Thermocoleostomius sinensis A174: one gene and its partner. The protein of the gene in region 1 interacts with the protein of each later gene in a pairwise test. Links are inferred from orthologs where the notes say so. Each region holds a gene or a part of one and is shown in the gene's direction. Other genes may lie near its edges.

Evidence for each region.
Region 2: the proteins of pcrA (region 1) and lpdA interact in binary tests that used the Escherichia coli proteins (3 or more experiments, as listed by UniProt). The link is inferred for Thermocoleostomius sinensis A174 from one-to-one orthologs.

The regions. Positions count from the first base shown.
Region 1 is NZ_CP113797.1:4,090,952-4,101,975, reverse strand. Bases 6,490-9,534 are described here. They hold pcrA (DNA helicase PcrA), read left to right. Parts: upstream 6,490-6,852; coding sequence 6,853-9,216; downstream 9,217-9,534. Other genes in these bases: OXH18_RS17750 (hypothetical protein), read left to right, coding at 9,331-9,507; OXH18_RS17760 (hypothetical protein), read right to left, coding at 6,490-6,584. In the rest of the region: OXH18_RS17785 (succinate dehydrogenase/fumarate reductase flavoprotein subunit), read left to right, coding at 1-1,481; 5'/3'-nucleotidase SurE, read right to left, coding at 1,516-2,367; OXH18_RS17775 (endonuclease/exonuclease/phosphatase family protein), read left to right, coding at 2,615-3,667; OXH18_RS17770 (hypothetical protein), read left to right, coding at 3,754-3,981; OXH18_RS17765 (AAA family ATPase), read left to right, coding at 4,030-5,850; more of OXH18_RS17760, read right to left, coding at 6,036-6,489; OXH18_RS17745 (YebC/PmpR family DNA-binding transcriptional regulator), read right to left, coding at 9,579-10,382; OXH18_RS17740 (WGxxGxxG family protein), read left to right, coding at 10,636-11,013. UniProt on the Escherichia coli protein: A helicase with DNA-dependent ATPase activity. Unwinds DNA duplexes with 3'-5' polarity. Translocates on single-stranded DNA with 3'-5' polarity. Initiates unwinding more efficiently from a nicked substrate than double-stranded DNA.
Region 2 is NZ_CP113797.1:651,296-662,260, forward strand. Bases 2,940-5,925 are described here. They hold lpdA (dihydrolipoyl dehydrogenase), read left to right. Parts: upstream 2,940-3,708; coding sequence 3,709-5,142; downstream 5,143-5,925. Other genes in these bases: OXH18_RS02760 (FAD-binding oxidoreductase), read right to left, coding at 2,940-3,460; trpC (indole-3-glycerol phosphate synthase TrpC), read left to right, coding at 5,333-5,925. In the rest of the region: OXH18_RS02750 (hypothetical protein), read left to right, coding at 18-698; OXH18_RS02755 ((Fe-S)-binding protein), read right to left, coding at 761-2,143; more of OXH18_RS02760, read right to left, coding at 2,153-2,939; more of trpC, read left to right, coding at 5,926-6,214; OXH18_RS02775 (DUF5340 domain-containing protein), read left to right, coding at 6,328-6,660; OXH18_RS02780 (coiled-coil domain-containing protein), read left to right, coding at 6,831-8,159; OXH18_RS02785 (FKBP-type peptidyl-prolyl cis-trans isomerase), read right to left, coding at 8,266-8,817; OXH18_RS02790 (phasin family protein), read right to left, coding at 8,904-9,227; OXH18_RS02795 (TIGR03792 family protein), read left to right, coding at 9,407-9,766; OXH18_RS02800 (zinc ribbon domain-containing protein), read left to right, coding at 9,808-10,158; OXH18_RS02810 (SPFH domain-containing protein), read right to left, coding at 10,545-10,965. UniProt on the Escherichia coli protein: Lipoamide dehydrogenase is a component of the glycine cleavage system as well as of the alpha-ketoacid dehydrogenase complexes.

The DNA.
Region 1 (11,024 bases):
TTGAAATTCTCACCCGTGAAGCTCCCGATGTGGTGATTGATTTAGAACACATGGGTGTGCTGTTCTCGCGCTTGCCCGATGGACGCATTGCCCAACGCGCCTTTGGTGGTCATTCTCACAAGCGCACTTGCTATGCTGCCGACAAAACCGGACATGCCATTTTGCACGAACTCGTCAATAACTTGCGCCGCTATGGAGTCGTGATTTATGACGAATGGTATGTTATGCGCTTAATTTTGGAAGACAGCCAGGCTAAGGGCGTTGTGATGTATCGCATCCGCGACGGACACATTGAAGTGGTGCGAGCCAAAGCGGTGATGTTTGCCACAGGCGGCTATGGGCGGGTTTATAATACCACTTCCAACGATTACGCCTCTACGGGGGACGGGCTAGCAATGACTGCGGCGGCCGGACTGCCGTTGGAAGATATGGAGTTTGTACAGTTTCACCCAACGGGGCTATACCCAGTAGGGGTGCTGATTTCAGAAGCGGTGCGGGGAGAGGGCGCTTACCTGATCAACAGCGACGGTCATCGCTTCATGGCGGACTATGCTCCCAGTCGGATGGAACTAGCTCCACGAGATATTACCTCGCGAGCGATCGTCAAAGAAATTCGGGCAGGTCGTGGCATTCAGCCCGATGGCAGTGCGGGCGGGCCGTTTGTGCACTTGGATGTACGGCATTTAGGGCGCGATCACATCATGAGCCGCATTCCCTTCTGTTGGGAAGAAGCCCATCGCTTAGTGGGGATTGACGCCGTGCAGCAGCCAATTCCCGTACGCCCCACCGTGCATTACTCGATGGGTGGTATTCCTACCAACACCGATGGACAGGTGCGCAGCAGTGCGGAAGGATTAGTCGAAGGCTTTTTTGCGGCTGGAGAAACTGCTTGCGTCTCCGTGCATGGAGCGAATCGCTTGGGCAGTAACTCGTTGCTGGAATGTGTTGTCTATGGTAAACGCACCGGGGCGGCGATCGCCCGCTATGTGGAAACTCGCAAGTTGCCCGACCTTGACGAAGCCCGCTACCTCAATGAGGCTCAACAACAATTGCAGTCCCTCCTCGACAAACCCGGAGAATATCGCATTGCTACTGTGCGGCAGGCATTTCAAGACTGCATGACCGACTACTGTGGCGTTTTTCGTACCGAGAGCCTAATGCAGGAAGGACTGGAACAACTGCACCAGATCCGCCAGCAGGCCGATCGTATCTATCTAGATGACAAAGATCGACTCTGGAATACCGAACTAGTGGAAGCGCTGGAACTTCAGAGTTTATTAGCCGTGGGTGAAATTATTCTCAGCAGCGCCTTGAATCGCCAAGAAAGCCGAGGGGCCCACTGCCGTGAAGATTACACCGATCGCGATGATACCAACTTCCTCAAGCACACCTTGGCTTACTATGCTCCGGCGGCTGGGGTAGAGATTCGATCGATGCCAGTGGTCATTACCCGATTTGAGCCGCAAGAGCGTAAGTATTAAGCCTTAGTATTAAGCCTTAAATCTTAAGGTAAAACTATTCTGCCCATTTTTTGTAGCCCTGCTGCCACTTTTGTAAACTTTCCAACCCCAAAGCACAGGTCAGGTTGTATTGCAGGGGCGTAATAGTGATGTAATTTTTGCGAATCATTTCCACATCAGTGGGTGTGTTGCGGAACCACTCAATATCCCCGCCAGATGCTTTCAACCCTGACATTCCCGCTTGTTCGAGTTCTTCTTGGCTCACCTCTTCTAGTACCTCTCCAGCCAACCAGTAGTAGATTTTTCCACGCGGATCAACCCGTTTTTCAAAGGTATCAAAATAGCGACGTACTCCTTGTCGAGTCATCACAACCCCAGCAATTTCGTCAGCCGCCACTGCTGGGATATTGACATTGAGCAACGCCAAATGCGGTAACGATCGGGTCTCCAGTTGGGCTAGCAGCGATCGGGCAAAGTCAGCAGCCGGTTGAAAATCCTGATGGGTGAAGCTGGTTAAGCTGAAGGCAATACTGGGAATGCCTTCAATGACACCCTCCATCGCAGCAGAGACCGTGCCTGAATAGAGCACATCGGTTCCCAGGTTCGATCCATGATTAATGCCAGAAAGCACCATATCTGGGGGAGCGTCTAGCAGAGCACCCAACGCCAGTTTGACACAATCTGAGGGAGTTCCCGAACACGCCCAAGCCTGAATAGTGGGATGAAACCCTGATTCCACTAGTTTTGCTCGAATCGGATCGTGCAACGTTAATCCGTGTCCTGTTGCCGATCGCTCGCGATCGGGACACACAACTGTGACATGATGCCCAGCGGCAGCGAGAGTGTTAGCAAGGGTACGAACACCCAATGCAAAAATGCCATCGTCGTTGCTAATCAGAAGATTCATGCAGGTTTGGGGCAAAGATGACCAATGTTTCACCATTTAGTGTAGATGGGATCTCAGCAAAAGCGTGATGGCGCGCTCAATTAAAGTTCTTCAAACTTTTTCTAATCTCAAGGTTCCCCAAACGTAGCCCAATCAAGTCATCACGTCTAGATGTTGGTGCTTGGCAACCCTCGTTAACTCTTTCTGTAAAAAAGCCGATCGCTCCGTAATTTGGGGTACAACCGTGATTGTTACCCAGGACAATTCGATGCCGACTGCTTTTACGGTGATGACCTGGAACGTTGAAAATCTGTTTCCACCCGGCCATGCCATCAGCCCTAGTAAGGTGATTTCTCCAGCGGATTACGAGAGTAAATTAAGCTATTTGAAACAACGGATTCTGGAAGTTGATCCAGATATCATTGCCCTACAAGAGATTGGCAGCCGATCGCCGGACGATACTCAATCGTTGGATGATTTGCAAGCCCACTTGCAGAACTATCCCTATAAAGCGCTCTCTAGCAATCCCGATCGTCGCTTAATTCGGGTTGGATTTCTATCAAAATTAGATATTTTACAAACAGACGATTTCGCTGATTTTCCAGCAGGAGAATTATCCCAAGTGCCCGATTGGTCGTCTAAACCGCCTGTCACTCAAATGGGACGGGGTGGTTTACGAATTGAGATTGAACTCTCATCCGGACTCCGAATTCGCCTGATCAATTTACACTTAAAGTCTAAGCTCATTACTTACCTGCCGACTGCAAGAGCGAACCCACGCTTTCAACCTAGGGATGAGAATGAACGATCGATCGGACAAGGATTGGCCCTATTGCGACGAACAGCCGAAGCAGTGACGGTACGGGTTTATCTCAACTCGCTGATGCAGCCTGATGATACAACTGAAACGATCGTCTTAGGTGATTTGAACGATGAACCGCGAGCCGCTACTACACAACTGTTGCTAGGTCCCGAAGACGCCGATATTACCACCGACGATAAGTTAGATATTGTGCGGTTGTACAACTTGGTGGATTCAATTCCGCGTCGAGGTGATGAATCTAACGATAAACGATTTTTGTCTTCAAAGGAACGGTTTTCGCGAATCTATAAAGGACGATATGAATTGATTGATCACATCCTAGTCAGTAAAGGACTTCTTGGTACAGAAAGTTCTTTGCGGCAGGATCAATGGCGTGTCCTGGAGGTGCGAAGTTTAGTAGACAGCATTCAACAGCAAAGCATTGGTGACAATCCAGTCGAACGCTTCGGTAAAAACCGCCCAGATCATGCCCCGATCTATGCTCGCTTTACCCTTTAGGGTGGAGGAAACGCTCGATCGCCTGCGCTATCTCTAGGGGAGACTGCTAAACTGAGGGGAAGGATTTGGTATGAGAGGATTGCGAAATGGGCATCGAGCACAGGATGTTTAAGGGCGCATTTTTGCCAAGCGAAGTTGTGCAACTGCGGCAAACGTGCTTCACACCGGGGCGCGTGTTTGAGCCAGGCACCTATTTAGCGGGAGAGTTACCTGACCTTGCGTTTGAGATGGGTTTGGTCGATCGCTTACCTCCCGTGCGTGGTAAAAATGCTGAAATTCGTGACTCAAATGAAATGTCTGATACCGATCGCTAATCGTTCTCTTCTTCCCCCTTTCCTTTTTCCCACCCCTAGGAGACGATCGTGGATTTTAGACAAATCGTCAATTTCAGGATGGTTAAGCAAGAAGCGAGTGCGTTGCATCGATCGTTAACGCCAATCCTGGAACTCGATGAAAAGTTTGCAGAATTAATTTTAATTGATCTGGCCAAAGTGGTGCAAATTTGTGGACAAGCGAGTGGTGAAATCACCTCGGCTGAATTATTGGCCTATCTAATTATCTATGCCCTAATTAAAAAGGATAAAGATAAACTCAATGTTGCCTTAAATACATGGGAGTTTTCTGAAGTTGAGCGATCGAAATTCGAGAAAACAACACTGCAAATTTTGCTAAATTTAACCAAACATCAAACTCCAGATCAATTAACGTTACCGTCTGTTTTGAATAAGCTTGATGAGGAGAAAAATACTCACTATTTAGATACGGCAGTTAATGCAATCTACAAATTTGCCCAGGTGATTGTCAAGGCAGATGGCGAAATTTCGATGCAGGAAATGGATGCTTTATCCCATATTTGGCAACTGCTGCATTCCTATCAATCGATCGAGGATTATCAAGCTGCATTGAATCAAGCGGTGGCGAAAATTCCGTCGCAGACGATCGAGCAAACTCCATCCTCGTCAACCGCCTCGAACACACAACTCGCTGATAAATCAGTTGCCAAAAGTGAAGCTGAGTTGAACCAAATTTTGAATCAAGCCCTGGCAGAATTGAATGATTTGGTGGGTCTAGATAATATCAAAGAAGAAGTGAAAACGCTGGCAAATTTTCTTAAGGTGCAGAAAATCCGTGAGGAACGTGGGCTAGCGCAAACCTCCGTTTCACTGCACGCCGTCTTTTGTGGTCCACCCGGCACCGGCAAGACGACCGTGGCTCGCTTGATGAGTCGAATTTATCAGGGCTTGGGCTTTTTGACGAAAGGGCATCTTGTAGAAACCGATCGGGCTGGATTGGTGGCCGGTTACATCGGTAAAACCGCAGAAAAAGTAGAGGCGGTAATTAATTCGGCTCTCGATGGTGTGTTGTTTATTGACGAAGCTTACTCACTGGCTCCTGAAGATGCCGAACGAGATTTCGGGCGAGAAGCAATCGATGTGTTGTTAAAACGCATGGAAGACAACCGCGATCGATTGGTGGTAATTGTGGCAGGATATACCGATGAAATGACCCGTTTTATTGAATCGAATCCAGGCTTAAAGTCGCGTTTCAATCGCTATTTTTATTTCGATGATTATAAGCCGGATGAACTATTACAGATTTTTGAAAAGATGGCCAATAAAAGCCATTTTCATCTCACTGCTGCTACCCGCACCAAGCTCTTACGGGTGTTTGAAGAACTCTATGTTCGGCGCGATCGAACCTTTGGTAATGCACGAGTTGCCCGAAACCTGTTTGAAAAGAGTATTGAACGGCAAGCAAATCGACTTGCGGTACTGTCTTCTTTAACCGACGAGGTATTAACTACTCTGCAACCCGACGACATTCCGGTTGATGCTGTTGGCACCCTGGCAGGCAAAGTGAATTGGCAAGCGCTATCTTTTCCCTCATCTAGCTCTGCCTCGTCTTCGCTATCTCCCTCGATCGCGGCTGTGGCCGATCGCTTGAATCGCTCTTTAAACTCCCAAAACATTACTGCCCGAGTGACCAACACCAACGGTTCGCTGCAAGTGATGCTAGAGTCAGACCAGATTCCTAGCGAAGCTGAACTCGTTGAGTTTGTTCGGCAAGAACTGGCGCACATGAGTCTCGATGCGATTCAGAAGGTGACGATCTATGGGCGACAGATCAACACTGACATTCCAGCTTGGAGCGAAGAATTTGATGCTCGATCGACAATCGGTTAAGAGGTTGGTTGAATAGAATCAATAGATGGCTCAAACTGCCCTTTCCTCACCCTCACCCCCAGCAGAAGGAGCTGCAACGCCCTCCCCTTCTTCCACAGGAGTAGGGATTGGGGGATGGAGCGTAATGGTTGCCACGTGTCAAACATCCTCTAGGAGCACGTCAATTCCAATCTGAAGGACTCAACTTAGATCCCAAAGGTAAATCCAAACAACAGAGTGTAAAGCAGCAACCCTGCCACAATGCCGTAGGAGCAAGAAAGGGTGGCAGAGAAGGGAATGTGCTTGTTGAGATAGATAAGACCGCTGAGGGTGGTGGACAGCGCTAGAACCCCGAGGGGAATCCCATAGGTTGCATACTGGTTCAAATAGTTGACCAGCAACAGCATCGCAATCATCCACGCCGCCGCTGCCACAAACAGCGAAATTTCAGAAATGTGACGGGGAGGACGAATCGATCGGGTGAACAAGGCAAAGTAGGTAATGACAAGAGGCGGTAGAGTCGCAGCCGCTAGGCACTTTAGACCAGCTTCGATGTTGAGGGTAAAAGCTTGCGCAATAAGACTGACGATCAAGCTACCCACAATCGCGTAGGACAATGTCACCAATAGCCGACTCAAGGCATAAATCAGTGGTCGAGGCTTGCGATTGTGTAGCTTAGCTTCCACATCGAGTGCTCGATCGCTCTCCATTTCATCAACGGACTTGTTTCTGTCACCCTTTTCTCTGTCGTGCATAGGTCACTGGTATAAAAATATATAACTGATCTTCAGCGTGTATCCGTGCAGTTCCTACTATCCAAAGACGTAGATCCTGAGAAGGAGAATCGCGATCAGTCATGTCTTCAAGAGATGCGATACCCTTGAGTACGGAAGACTCGAGGACAAACGTACAGGACACGCCTAGGAAACGCTTAGGTTCATTCCACCGCTTTTATTGTAAGTCTTTGTTAGTCCTTGCGCTTCTGTATCTTGGCTATTTGCGTTCATTCGTATCTTTAGCTTCATGCCTCAATCGATCGATTTTCTCAAGCATCTGAATCCATCTCAACATCGGGCCGTTGAGCACTTTTGTGGGCCACTGCTCGTGGTGGCCGGAGCAGGGTCTGGAAAAACACGAGCGCTGACCTATCGCATTGCCAACTTGGTGCTAACCCATCGAGTCGATCCTGAAAATATCCTCGCCGTCACCTTTACCAATAAGGCGGCACGGGAAATGAAAGAGCGGATTGAGCGGTTGTTTGCCGAACAGCAGGCTTGGGAAAAGTACGATAAACCACTGACAGAACTAGCTCCCGTAGAGCAAACCCGGCTAAAATCGCAGGTCTACAAAACCATCACCAAAGATTTGTGGATTGGCACGTTCCATGCCCTGTGTGCGCGCATCCTGCGGTTTGACATCGAAAAATATCAAAGCCCTCAAGGGTTTCGCTGGAATCGAAATTTCTCTATTTTGGATGAATCTGATGCGCAGAGCCTAGTGAAAGACATTGTTGTCAACCAATTAAATTTGGACGATAAGAAATTTGAGCCACGATCGATGCGCTATGCCATCAGTAATGCCAAAAACCAGGGGTTGTCACCAGAAGATGTAGAACGGGAACAGCCCAATTTTCGCGGGCGCGTTTTGGCCAATGTCTATTCTGAGTATCTAAAAGGACTGGCTGCCAACAACTCAGTCGATTTTGATGATCTAATCTGGATTCCAGTGCAGCTTTTTCAGCAAAACGAACAGGTATTAGCCTATTGGCACAAGCGATTTCGCCATATTTTGGTGGATGAATATCAGGATACTAATCGCACCCAATATGATTTAATTCGATTGCTGGTGACAAATGGAGAAGATTCGCGTAAATTTAACGACTGGAACCATCGATCGATCTTTGTGGTGGGCGACGCGGATCAGTCAATCTATTCGTTTCGAGCGGCAGATTTTACCATTCTCATGGACTTTCAGCATGACTTCGGCGATGGTTTGCCAGATGATGACACACGGACAATGGTGAAACTGGAGGAAAACTATCGATCGACAGCTAACATTCTCGAAGTTGCGAATGAATTAATTGAAAACAATACCGAACGAATTGACAAAGTTCTGCGTCCAACTCGTGGCACTGGAGAAGAAATCTTCTGTTACCGCGCCGATGATGAAACCGCAGAAGCCCACTTCGTTGTCAATCAAATTCGGCAGATGGAACTGACAGAGCCGGATTTGCAATGGGGTAGCTTTGCGATTCTCTATCGCACCAATGCACAGTCGCGGGCGTTTGAAGAAGTGTTGGTAAAGTATGCGATTCCCTATACGGTGGTAGGCGGTTTGCGATTTTATGATCGTAAAGAAATCAAAGATGTGCTGGCCTACCTGCGGGTGATTGCCAACCCTGACGATACTATTAGCCTCAAGCGCATCATCAACACCCCCCGCCGTGGTATCGGCAAAGCCACAATCGATCGCTTAGAAAATGCCGCCAGAGAACTGAACATTCCCCTCTGGCAACTGCTCACTGATGAGACCTCGGTGCAAACATTAGCGGGACGATCGGCTAAGCCAGTGCTGACTTTCACCAGCCTCGTGCGAACTTGGCAAGAACAAGTAGAAACCGCTGCTGCTTCTACCATCGTACAGGGAATTTTGGAAGATTCCGGCTATATAGCAGATCTCAAAAATCAGGGAACCGACGAAGCGATCGATCGGTTGCAAAACGTGCAGGAGCTTTATAACGCTGTTTTACAGTTTGAAGAAGAAAACGACGAATCTAATCTACCGCTATTTTTGGCCAATGCGTCATTAGCCTCCGATTTGGACAACTTAAATGAGCAACAGCAGTCGAAAGTATCGCTGATGACGCTGCATTCCTCCAAGGGACTGGAGTTTCCCGTAGTATTTTTAGTGGGGTTAGAGCAGGGCTTGTTTCCCAACTTCCGCTCGCTGGAAGATCCCAAGGCGATCGAAGAAGAGCGGCGGCTCTGCTATGTAGGCATCACTCGCGCCAAAGAGCGGCTATTTCTCAGCTATGCCCGTGAACGGCGATTATACGGCAATCGAGAACCCGCCAGCCCGTCGCTATTTTTGGCAGAATTGCCCAAAGACTTGCTGTTGAGTAGCGTCGCCAATGCCATTCCTACCAAATTTACGCAGCAAATTCGTGATGTTAAACGTGACCAAGCAGCGACAAAACCCAGCACCCCAAAAACCACCATTACCGACTGGAACGTGGGCGATCAAATTATTCATCCCAAATTTGGCATGGGGCAAGTGACGCACGTATTGGGCAGTGGCAACAAAGCGACGATCGCTGTGCGCTTTAATGATCAACCCATTCCTCGCATTCTCGATCCCAAACTGGTCGCGTTGAAGCGGGTGGAATAATAGGAGTAGTTTTGGTCATTGGGAGTCGGAAATCGGGAGTCGGAAGTCGGGAATTGGGACTGGCTTTTCTAAGGATTCTGGCTTGAACACGATCGCAAACGCTTGGCTGAAATCATGACTGCAACTTTTCCTTCCCCAGGAACAACAGATCGATCTTCCTTCGCTAAGCCATTGTTTGCGGCGATGGCAGCAAGCAACCTGGCAGGATCACCGATCGAGTTACTTGAAGAAACCTTACAGCGACTGAGCGCAGGCACCAATAGCTATACGGCGGACTGGTTTGGGCAATAAATTGCGAACTTACCGAATGGTGATGAGGAATAGGGGGCATAGGTAATGGGTTATGAAACATTATCATTTTTCTAAGCCATGCTCAGCGACATTAGCTCGTCGGACATTTCGAAGTTGGCTGTTACAGACTGTACATCGTCTAGCTCTTCCAAGGCATCCATCAGCTTCAATAGCGATCGTGCTTGTTCAGTGTCTGTGACTTCCACGCTGTTATTTGGAATCCAGCGCAACTCAGACTGGATTAGGCGATACCCTGATGCACTCAAAGCCTGGGACAATGATTCTAATTGCGATGCCTGAGTAAATACTTCGGCTCCTAAACTATCCTCGTCTAATTCAACGATTTCGTAGGACTCGGCTCCAGCTTCTAATAGGGCTTCCAATAACGCTTCTTCATCTAATTCAAAGACTTCTTTTCGACCGCGCAGGACGGGCTTTCCTTTAATGGTGACAACCCCTCGTTGGTCAAACATCCACCCCACACAGCCTGTTTCGCCCAAGTTTCCTCCGTTTTTGCTAAAGGCTGTTCTCAAGTCGGCGGCAGTACGATTGCGATTGTCGGTTAACGCTTCAATCAAAACGGCTACGCCACCGGGGCCGTACCCCTCATAGCGAATCGATTCTAGGTTGTCTCCATCGGCTCCTAGTTTGCCAGCTCCCTTGGCGATCGCCCGATCGATGTTGTCGTTGGGGATGCCTGCGGCTTTGGCCTTATCGATAGCTGTGCGGAGTTGAAAATTGCCAGCAGGGTCAGCTCCACCCGTTCTGGCTGCCACAATGATAGCCCGCGACATCTTAGCAAAGGTTTTTCCCTTAACCGCATCTACTCTAGCTTTCTGCCGTTTGATATTGGCCCATTTACTGTGTCCTGCCATGCCTCAACTTAACATTTCTGCTACTTCACCAAAACTAGAATAGACAAAGATCTAGCAGTTTTAGAACCGATTCCTATCCCTTCAGTAGGAGCGGGGAGCAGTTAACGTTCTTGCTATGGGACGATTCAAGTTTTATAAGATTTTTATAAAGTAATAACAACAAGGCAGTTTGTTTATTGTTGTAAGAGTTTTTTAACCCAGCCCGATCGCGTTTTTGAACTCTTAAAAAAGATGCAGTAAAGGGAGTAAATGTATGAGCTTCTCCAAGTTAGCAAAAGTGGCAAGTGTCAGTGTTTTATCGTTTGGATTAGTTGCAGTTCCGTTTTCCATTAGCGCTTCTGCTCAAGAGACAACAAACCCTGTAGAAGACACAGTTGAATCGACTCAAGCAGCCGTAGAGAATACGGATTTTGATTGGGGGTTATTGGGATTATTAGGGCTGATTGGGCTTGCTGGTCTGGCAGGTCGCGGCAGACGTGATGATGTGCGTGATGTAGACACGCGCTATCGTAATGAGCATCGCACGGATGCTGATCCTAGCTATCAACCTGGGGCACCTACCAATACTCGCACAGATGTTCCCCGCTATCGCGATCCCAATGCTATCAACCGCACTGACTATCGCGAATAGTTTTACGCATG
Region 2 (10,965 bases), 3.4 Mb from region 1 along the record:
CATCTCCTTGGATCAGCATGACAAGCCGTTGGTTTGCACCCGAAACTGAATCTGTTTCCCAAGCTAGCCTCGTCTTTGAGCATATTGTTCCCAACGGCAAAGGGCTGGCTTTTCGGCTTTGGCATCTTCGGCTGGCAAATAGCGCCCGTCGTTGCGATGGCTGTATTCGAGTCGATTTATGCGCGCCAGTGAAAGGCGATCATTTAAGTTGGTACTCAATTATTCATTTTGATTCGCCAGACCATCTGAATCAATGGCTGAAGTCGAAACAGCGAGAAGCCTTAATAGAAGAGGGGCGAAAAATTTTTGAATTGTATCAATTCAAGTCTTTTAGTACTGGACTAGAGGGATGGTTTTCGCGCAGTAGCAAAGTAGAACAATTTGGGTTAGGGCCGTCTGCTTGGAAGCAAAATTTGGCGGTAGTTTTGGGACTCTATCCCTTGGTAATGGTGCAGACGTTCTTATTTACCAGTCTGCATTTCATGCATTCCTGGTCACACGCTAGTTCTATGCTGGTGAATAATCTGATTTCGTCTTCTATTTTGACGTGGATAGTCATGCCGCTAGTGACAAAAGGATTAAGCTTTTGGTTAACGCCCGATCGACACGCTTCGGTCAAGCTCAATGTGCTTGGAACCTGTGTGGTGGCGATCGCTCTGGTTGCCATGCTGAGCCTTTTTAATTACTTGGAGCTTTGACCTGACAGAACCGAGGCTTCTGCACAAAAGGCAAGATCAAACTATGGACAGGTTAATATACTCTAGAATAAGTCAGCTAATCCAATAGCTCGAATTGAAGCATCCAACAACCGAATGGGATGAATGACAGGGACTGTTCGGTTTTGTTGATGCAAATGTTTGAGAATTTGTAGCGAACAACCCGGATTAGACGAGGCAATCAGCGTTGCACCGGTATTGAGCAAATTGGCAACTTTCTGTTGTCCCAATTCTTCGGCAACATCGGGTTGCAGCATGTTGTATACGCCAGCGCTGCCACAGCAAAGGGCTGCATCGATCGGCTCTCGTAATGTGACACCGGGAATTTGCCGCAGCAACTGACGAGGTTGCAGACTGATTTTTTGCCCGTGTAGCAAATGGCAGGCATCCTGATACACGATCGTCAGCGGTTCTGCTTGCAGAGGATGCAGTGTTGCGGTTAATCCAATGGCACTGAGAAATTCCTGGACATCTTTGACTTTGGGGGCAAATTCGGCAGCTTTGTCACGATAGTTTGGGTCGTTTTGCAGGATGCGATCGTATTCCTTGAGCGTATGTCCACAGCCAGCCGCATTGATAATCACTGCATCTACGTTGGTTCCCTCGAAGGCATCGATCATTTGACGAGCCAGTGCTTGCCCTTGGGCTTCCTGCCCTTGGTGGTATGGCAAGGCAGCGCAACATCCTTGCGACTTGGGAATGACAACCTCGCAGCCGTTGGCGCTCAACACGCGAGCCGTGGCTTCGTTCACTTCGCTAAACAGCAAGCGCTGTACACAGCCTAGAATCATCCCCACCCGATAGCGTTTCTCGCCTTGAGCCGGGATCACCGTGGGTAAGGAGTCCTGAAACGATTTTGCGGTGATGTTGGGCAACAGCGATTCCATTGCCGCTAACCGAGGTGCAAGTCGTTGCAGCAGCCCAGTCGATCGCACTAGGTTTGACACGCCCAATTTCTGGTATAGGGCCAATGGAGCCAGCATCAGCCGCAGCCGATTTGGGTAAGGGAACAGCGAGAAGATGAGTTTCCGGAATAGCCGATCGCCCAAACCTCTGAGATGATTACGCTCAATTTGAGGACGAGTGGCGGCAATTAGCTTGTCATATTGCACCCCAGATGGACAGGTGGTAACACAGGCCAAACAGCCAAGACAAGAATCAAAATGTTGAACACTGGCAGAGGAAAGGGGAGCGTCTCCTTCGTTGATTGCATCCATAAGGTAAATGCGACCGCGGGGTGAATCAGTCTCTTTGCCAATAACGCGATAGCTGGGGCATGTAGATAGACAAAACCCACAGTGGACACAAGCATCAATCAACTTTGGATCAGGTGGATGATTATGATCAAATCCGTTCGCAAACGTAGTTTGAATATCGGTAAAATCAATTGAAACGGAAGAGATTTCTGACGGTAAATTGGTGGTCATCGCTGTTGACTAAATTCCGTTGACAAATCGATGCGGGCTGAATAAATTCTCTGGATCAAATTGCTGCTTCAGGTTTTTCATTGTCGCGAAGGCATTCCCCACGTAGCCCCAAACATCGATCGACTGTTTGAACGCAACCGGAGCCGCCAATACACTCAAGAAACCACCTTCAACTTGACACAATGCACGAGCTTGTGCCAATTGTTCTAGTGATAAAGTGTCAAACCGCAGCAACCCTAGCCCACTGGCGGCATGAATCAGTCCAAAGCTTAAAGGAGCTAGATGGCCAAGCTTGCTGAGCATATCGACCGCATTTGACGGTAACACTCCTATTTTGCAAGTAATTTCGGTTTCTTGGGGATAAGCCTGCATCTGTTCTTGCAATTGTTGCCATAGAGGTTGTTCATCGCTTCCAGGGAAGACTTGGCTATGTAAACCGATCGTCTGACCAAGCTGTTGCAAGTATTCCGTTTGTTCAGCAACGCTCACATCCAAGCTTTGGAACCGCACAATCAGCCCCATTGCCTGCTTGTTGATTAATACTGACGCTACTTCCGGCGTGACTAGCTCGATCGCCACTGGTGATAATCCCGATGCCAATAGGGTTGCTGTCGCGTTAGCAATGGACTCTGGTTTACCCGTTAGGAATACCGTTTGCGAGGCAGGGGGCAGCGGATAAATCCGAAACGATACCTGCGCGATTGCGCCTAACGTGCCATAGGAGCCAGTGAATAACTTCATCAGATCATAGCCCGCTACGTTCTTCACGACTCGCCCGCCGGCCTTAGCGATTTGACCGTCTGAACGGACGATCGATAAACCAATCAACATATCGCGGACGCTGCCATATCGTTGGCGTAGCGCCCCTGTGTCGGCTGTGGCCACAATCCCACCCAACGTTGCAGTGTCGGGATAAGCCGGATCGATCGCCAAAAATTGCCCGGCTGTGGCTAGCTGAGCTTGTAGATCTGAGAGTTTCATTCCAGCTTCGGCCGTCACGGTCAAATCCCCCACAGCATGATCTACTAAGCGATTGAGGCGAGCCGTGCTGATCACCAATTGAATGCCAGTTGCCAATCCACCCCAGTGGAGCTTGCTAGCACTGCCGCAGATCAACACAGGACACCGATGGCGATCGACCCATGCTATCACCTCCCCGAGCATTTCTTGCGTTTCAGGGTAAACCACCCCTTCCACGGTAGAATTTGGGGCTACCGCTTGAGTGATTTGGTGTTTCAGACTCGGTTCCAGAGCCTCCCAAGGGCAAAGGGCATCGGTGCCAACGATAGACTCTAGCTGGTGTGTGATCGAATTCATGGGAGTGGGGAGTCGGGGGTTGGGAATCACGATAGTCTTTACGCATTATCCATCACCTACCACCCATTCCCCCATCGTGCCAGGTTAAATGGCTGGGCTTCGCGATGACTTGGTTGTTTTCACTTGGTTGTTCACTTGAGGCGATTGAGGCTGCCTAGCTCTGTTACGATCGCCCAACCCTAATTCCCTTGTCTAAGACCCCCTTCACCATCGAAAATAGAGCAGAGGATTACCCAGAGGGGGAAATTGTGAGTCACGGATTCGATTACGATTTAGTCATTATTGGAGCAGGTGTAGGCGGGCATGGAGCGGCTCTACATGCTGTACGGTGTGGCTTGAAAACCGCCATTATTGAAGCAGCGGATATGGGCGGCACGTGTGTCAACCGAGGCTGTATTCCCTCTAAGGCATTGCTGGCAGCCTCCGGTCGAGTGCGAGAACTTCGCGACACGCACCATCTAAAAGCGTTGGGTATTCATGTTCCAGATGTTTCTTTCGAGCGAGAAGCAATCGCCAATCATGCCAATAGTTTGGTGAAAAAAATCCGCGACGATTTGACCAATAGCCTCAAGCGCCTCAACGTCGAAACGATTCACGGACGTGGCAAGTTGGCAGGGCCCCAAAAAGTGACTGTAATGACGGAAACAGGGGAAAAAACAATCACTGCCCAAGATGTAATGATCTCATCCGGGTCAGTGCCGTTTGTGCCACCGGGAATTGAACTCGATGGCAAAACTGTGTTCACCAGTGATGATGGTGTGAAGTTGGATTGGTTGCCGTCCTGGCTGGCGATCGTCGGTAGTGGCTACATTGGGCTAGAGTTTGCCGATATCTACACGGCGCTTGGCTCGGAAGTAACGATGATTGAAGCGTTGGATCAGTTAATGCCAGGGTTTGATCCAGATATTGCCAAACAGGCCCAGCGAGTATTAATTGCGCCTCGCGATATCGAGACCAAGGTGGGAATGTTAGCCAAGAAAGTGACACCCGGCTCCCCCGTGGTGATTGAACTCGCCGACGCCAAAACTAAGGAAACTGTGGAAATTTTGGAAGTTGATGCCTGTCTGGTCGCGACGGGACGGATTCCTGCAACTAGCGATCTGGGGCTGGAAACAGTGGGCGTGGAGGTCGATCGCCGGGGCTTCATTCCCGTCAACGATCAAATGGCCGTACTGGCAGAAGGACAACCTGTGCCGCATCTGTGGGCAATCGGAGATGCTACAGGCAAAATGATGTTGGCTCATGCGGCCTCGGCCCAAGGCATGGTAGCAGTCGATAATATCTGTGGTCGATCGCGCACGGTAGACTATCGCAGCATTCCTGCCGCTGCGTTCACTCATCCTGAAGTGAGCTTTGTGGGGTTGACGGAACCTGCGGCCCAAGAACTGGCCCAAGCAGAAGGCTTCAACGTGGCCACTGTGCGATCGTACTTTAAGGGCAACTCCAAAGCCATTGCTGAAGGCGAAACCGACGGACTGGCTAAAGTCATCTACCGTGAAGATACCGGCGAGGTATTAGGCGTTCACATTTTAGGGTTTCATGCGTCGGATTTGATTCAGGAAGCCGCCAACGCTATTGCTGAACGCCGATCGGTGCACGATCTTGCTTACTTTGTCCACACTCACCCCACCCTGTCGGAAGTGCTAGACGAAGCCTATAAGCGAGCGATCGAAAAAGGATAAAGTTTATCAAGATATAAGGATAGATAAAGGATATTTATTCTTATCCTCCTCGCTCCTTCCCCTAACGCTGGGGGACTTTAATTTGATTCCCCCTTAATCTGGTGGACTAGGGAAGCAAAAGTCGCTGAACCGCGTTAGTCCTGTGTCTTTTACATTCGCCTTCATACTCTAGCCTTTACCCTTTCTACTCATGCAGATTCGTCGTCGTTCCCCCGGGCCCGCTGTAGCGGTTGAAAGTTTGCGTTATCAAGTCCAGATCGAGGGTGCAGAGCCGCAGCATATTCTGGAGGAAATTGTTTGGTACAAGGAAAAAGAAGTTGACAAAATGCGGGAACAAGTACCGCTGATGGAGTTGCAACACAAAGCTTTAGAAGCACCCGCGACGCGAGATTTTGTGGCAGCACTGCGGCAGGGCAAAACTCAACCTGCCCTCATTGCTGAAGTGAAGAAAGCATCTCCCAGTAAGGGCGTGATTCGGGAAGAGTTTGATCCGATCGCCATTGCTCAGGCCTATGAAGCTGGCGGTGCATCGTGTGTGTCGGTGCTGACGGATGAAAAATTCTTTCAGGGCAGTTTCAGCTATTTGCGCCAAATTCGCCAGACGATCGACTGCCCACTGTTGTGCAAAGATTTTGTGATTTATCCCTACCAATTGTATTTGGCCCGCGTCAATGGGGCCGATGCGGTCCTGCTGATTGCTGCCATTCTACCCGATCGCGATTTGCAGTATTTTCTCAAAATTATTAAGGCACTGGGAATGTCTGCCCTGATTGAAGTCCATACGCTAGAAGAACTAGATCGGGTGCTGACGTTGCAAGACGTAGCCTTAGTTGGCATCAACAACCGCAACTTAAAGGATTTCTCGGTGAATTTAGACACGACGCGGCAGATTTTGGCAGCTAGAGGCGATCAACTGCAAGCCCGCAATATTTTAGTGGTTAGCGAATCCGGGTTGCATACCGCTGCCGATCTACAGCAAGTTCACCAAGCGGGAGCTAGTGCGGTATTAATCGGGGAATCGCTGATGAAGCAACCCCATCCAGGTGTCGCTATTGGTGCACTGTTTGTGTAAGCTCATCATGGTAACTTCATGAGAAGTAGCTCCTGTACCTAACAGAAGGTCAGGTTTAGGTGCATACTGAAGTCAGACTGAAACAAATTCACAATGAGTGAACCACGGGCTGCATGGAACCTATCCCTCTTCCATCTCACATTCATTACGAGTTGCTTCTGCAATTGCTAGAGCGACAAACAATGTTAGCCGTGGGACGCAAGTCCCCGCAACAGGAGCAAGTCCATGAATTAATTGTGACGTTGCGTAAAGCATTAACTCAGCAAAAACAGTTGGAAGAGAGTTGCCAGCGCGCCAATGTGCCCATTGACTATCGCTGGTCGTTGAATCATACGGCATCAGAACCATCTGTGCTCAATGCGATCGCGTCCCCACCAGCGGAGCCAGTAGAATCTGAACCAATTCAGCCTGAGCCAGTCCCGTCCTCTGAATCTTGCCATCCCTAGATTCTCCAAATTGATATCAATTTGAAGTTCCTTCGGTAGACTGTAAGCCAGCACAACTCGCTTCTGCAACATATCGCCCGCTGGTGTATGGAGCTAGAGCAACCATACAGGTATGTTGAGTGGTAATGTGGCATGACAGGATAGCGTTGGTAGGGTTTTGGAGGTTACGAGTGGTACAGTCAGGTTCTAGACATCGTGATGACATCGTGAATGATCCCTGTTTCCAGCCTCAAGATTGTGAAGACGCCCGTAATTTGAGCTTGACGCTAGTTCCGGCCGACTACCAAGTGTTATTGGAAGAGTTGCAACAAGCCCAGACGCTCGATCGAGAAAGAGTCGATCGCATTCAGCAACTTGAGCAAGCATTAGATCAAGCCTTGGTTTGGCTGAATGATTTACGGGCGCAACTCACTGATCAAGCCCTGCTGGAAACACAGCTTGCTAATACGGAAGAATATGCTCACGTACAGCAACAGGCCATTGCTCGCCTGAAGCTACAACTGGCAGATCAACAGCAAACACTTGATGTGCAACTGCTGGAAACTCAACAACGTGATCAAGCGATCCAAGAACTGATGGCTACGATCGAGACGATGACGCACACGCAGCAACAAGAATTGGAGCGCTTACGCTCGTTTATCACTCAAGATCAAGTTGAGGTTCAAACGCATCGCAGCCTGCTGACACAGCAAATTCAAGACCTTCAAACTACCTTGGAAACTCGACAGCAGCGCATTGCCGATCTAGAATCTGAGACCCTTTCTGCCCGCACCTTGGCAGCCACCCTGCGCGAACAACTGGCAACAGCCCAGCAACAAATCAAAGATCTCTCTGTCCGACTTCAGCAGTATCAGGCCGATTGGGCGCAATTAGAATCTCAACTGGCAGAAGTGCAGTCCGATCGCCAAACTGCTGTAAAGCTGCAATCGAGCATCAGCTTACCGATCAACTTACCACTCCAGCGCTTATCTGCGAGTGAAGCTAACACCCTATTGGTTTCACTGCAACACGATCTGACGCGGGCGCATCGCCGAATTGAGATGTTGGAAAATCAACTAGCGCAGCAAACCCGGCTTCAGGCCCATTGGCAACAAAGCCATCAACAGCTAGAAGAGGAACGCGATCGGCTGCAAACCCGTACAGGAATCTTGGAGCGGCAAACCGCAGAACTGCAAGAGCAAATTCTGCATCAAGCGCAACAGGCAACCGAGTATGAAACCGCTGTACAGTACTGGAAAGATCGCTATCTAGCACAGCAACATCAACTCTCACAGTTGCATGAACTAGCTGAGCAAGTCTCATCGGAATTAGAACCAGACACAATCCCTTCAGCCTTGACAGACCTCCTGAACTCGCTGCTTACTCTAACCGCCAATACCGGCGAAACATTGCCACCTCCATCCATTCCCCTACCCAAATTCCCAACTCCCGAACTTCCCGACTTTTTGGTGCGTCGGCGCGATCGGGTCAAAGGACAGCGGCTTGGCTTGCGAGGCTAAGTGCCTTGGGAAGCAGGAATTGGCGGTAAGAGTTGACAATGGGTAATGGGTAATCGAAGTAAACCTGTCCTCTGTTCCTTACTCCCTACTCCCTATTCCCTAATTCCTACCCACCAACTCGCAGGAGTTCTACATCAAAAATCAAGGTAGCGTTAGGAGGAATCACTCCACCGGCTCCTCGTGCTCCGTAGCCCAGTTCAGGGGGAATAATCAGCCGTCGCTGACCACCGACTTTCATGGTACTTAGCCCCTCATCCCACCCGCGAATCACTTGTCCGGCACCTAAGCGAAACGAGAAGGGGCGATTGCGATCGCGAGAACTGTCAAATTTGGTACCGTCTTCCAACGTGCCGGTATAGTGAACTGTTACATTCTGTCCCGATTGCGGCATGGCTCCATCCCCTTCCTGAAGGTCGATGTAGCGCAATCCAGAGGGGGTAGTGATAATCTCCTGATTTTCTTCCTGCATGAGATCTGTGGCATCAGTGCTAGAGGCTTGAGCAATTAGGGTGGAATTAGCTGCGGTGGTGGTGGAGATAGACGGAGGCTCAGCAAGCTGAGCAGCAATCGCCTCGCTGCCTCGCTGAGTCAGTTGCGCCACCACTAGAAAGACTGCACATGCCAGCATGATCCCAAAGCTAATTAGAATTTCCCGCAAAATCGACCTCCTTCGATCAAACTTGAAACCCAACCCTCAGTGTATATCAGCTAGGAGGCTTCAAGGCGATCGCTTAGGCTGATTGACTATCGCCACAGGCGGTTTTCTAGGTCACGAACTTGGCGCTCTAGGCGATCGATGCGTCCCCGCAGTTCATCCATCTCGTTTTGGCGTGGTACCCCTAATTCTTGTAGAACCGTCCGAAGCTGGCGGCGAAATTGAGCTTCCCAGTTGCTTTGCTCAGACTTCAACTGCTGCATCAGATCGTTAGCAAAATGAGAAGCTTGCTCTGGGTCGAGTTTGCCGTCTTTTACCCACTGATCGCTGACTTCTTTCATCTTTTCAGCAACCAAGGAGGTTGTGCCAATGCCAAGCATCAATAGCTGTTGAAGAAAATTGTTGTTGTCCATAATGATTCCTTATTCTCTGCCTCCTGCTAGCCAAGATGATCGAACCCAGGCATGATAAAACTGAACGGCTTGCAGTTTACAGTCTTATTCTGGCAAATGTTCTGCGAAATAATGCCGAGATGGAATTCTTGATAACCGATCGTTTGTTGTAGAGCAGTGATACACGAGATACACAATCTATGGAAATTGAATGGTTGAAATTCCGGGTAAATCCCGATCGGCGCGAGGAGTTTGTGCAAAAGGATGCGGAGATTTGGACAGCGGCACTGTCGCAATATCCCGGCTTCATTAGTAAGGAAGTCTGGATCAGCCCTGATGATTTAGCAGAGGTGGTACAGGTCATTCGCTGGGAAACGTTTGAGCAGTGGCAGGCCATTCCGCCTCAAGCGTTAGAACAAATCGAAGCCCAATTTAGACAGTCCATGGGCGATAGTTATGAGCTACTAGAATCCTCTCGCTATCAAATTCGCAAATTCTCGAATGAGACTGAACATCAATCTTTGAGACAAGCGCACCACCCCTATGGGCGAGGACGATAGTGCAATAGGCTAGGATTGAGAAAACTGCGGTTAGATGTGCGATGCCAGTTTGTCCTCGTTGTCAGCAATTTGTCGAATCCCAAGCGATCGTTTGTCCTACGTGTCGCCTCATGCTTAAAGCCCATGGGCATCCCGGTATTCCCCTGTTTCGAGCCGAGGAGGATGAATACCTTTGCCAAACCTGTACCTATCATGAGGATGACACTTGTAACTTTCCGCAGCGACCCTTTGCTAAAGAATGTACGCTGTATCATAATCCGCAGACTTCAACACAAGTATTGACCTATCGCCCTAGTCGGCAAGCGCTAGTGAAGCATTGGCTGCGGCGCAACGCCCCGCTGTTGATTGTGGTAGCGCTGTTGCTGATTAGCTTGTTGATTGCATTAAGTTAATGAAAACGACCTGATTGACAAATTGATTGACAAATTGCTGCCCCCTCATCCCCCACCTCCTGCTCCCAGATGGGGCGACGGGAAGTCGAAACGATTGAGGGATTTTCAACGTCACTCTTCTTGAGAAGAGAGAGATGGGGTAAGGGTCATCGAAGCTTGTCAGTCAATCAATGAAAACGGTTGAAATTCTTGATAAAATCACTTACTAATGCAGTTTAGACGGGGCGTAGCGCAGCTTGGTAGCGCACCACTTTGGGGTAGTGGGGGTCGTGGGTTCAAATCCCGCTGCTCCGATGTGTCTGATTGAAGGCTTGATTCACCAGGTAGGTTGATTGATCGGGGCGATCGCCGATCGCCCTTCGATTGTTGTACAGCTTGTTACACGCTCAGGACTTGGTGCCCTCGTCCTCACCAATGATCGATCGAATGCCTTCCACAGTGGCGGGAATGCTGCGCGGGTCCATGAACATGACCTTGCTGCTAGCGCTCGTGCCAATTTTGGAACCCATGTCGATGTAGTTCTGCGCCATCAAAAATTGCAGCGCTTCTCGCGCCCCCGGATCGGATTTCAGCATTTTGGCAATAATCTGAATCGCTTCGGCTGTGGCCTGAGCCTTCAGTACTTGCTCTTGTCGAGCCGCTTGGGCCCGCAGAATGGTGGCTTTTTGCTCAGCTTCAGCCTGTAAAATCTGGGCATCGGCACGCCCTCTAGCAGAGTTCACGGCTGAGTCTCGTTCACCTTCGGAGGTGAGAATAGCGGCCCGTTTGCGGCGTTCTGCCGACATCTGCAATTCCATCGACTCTTGC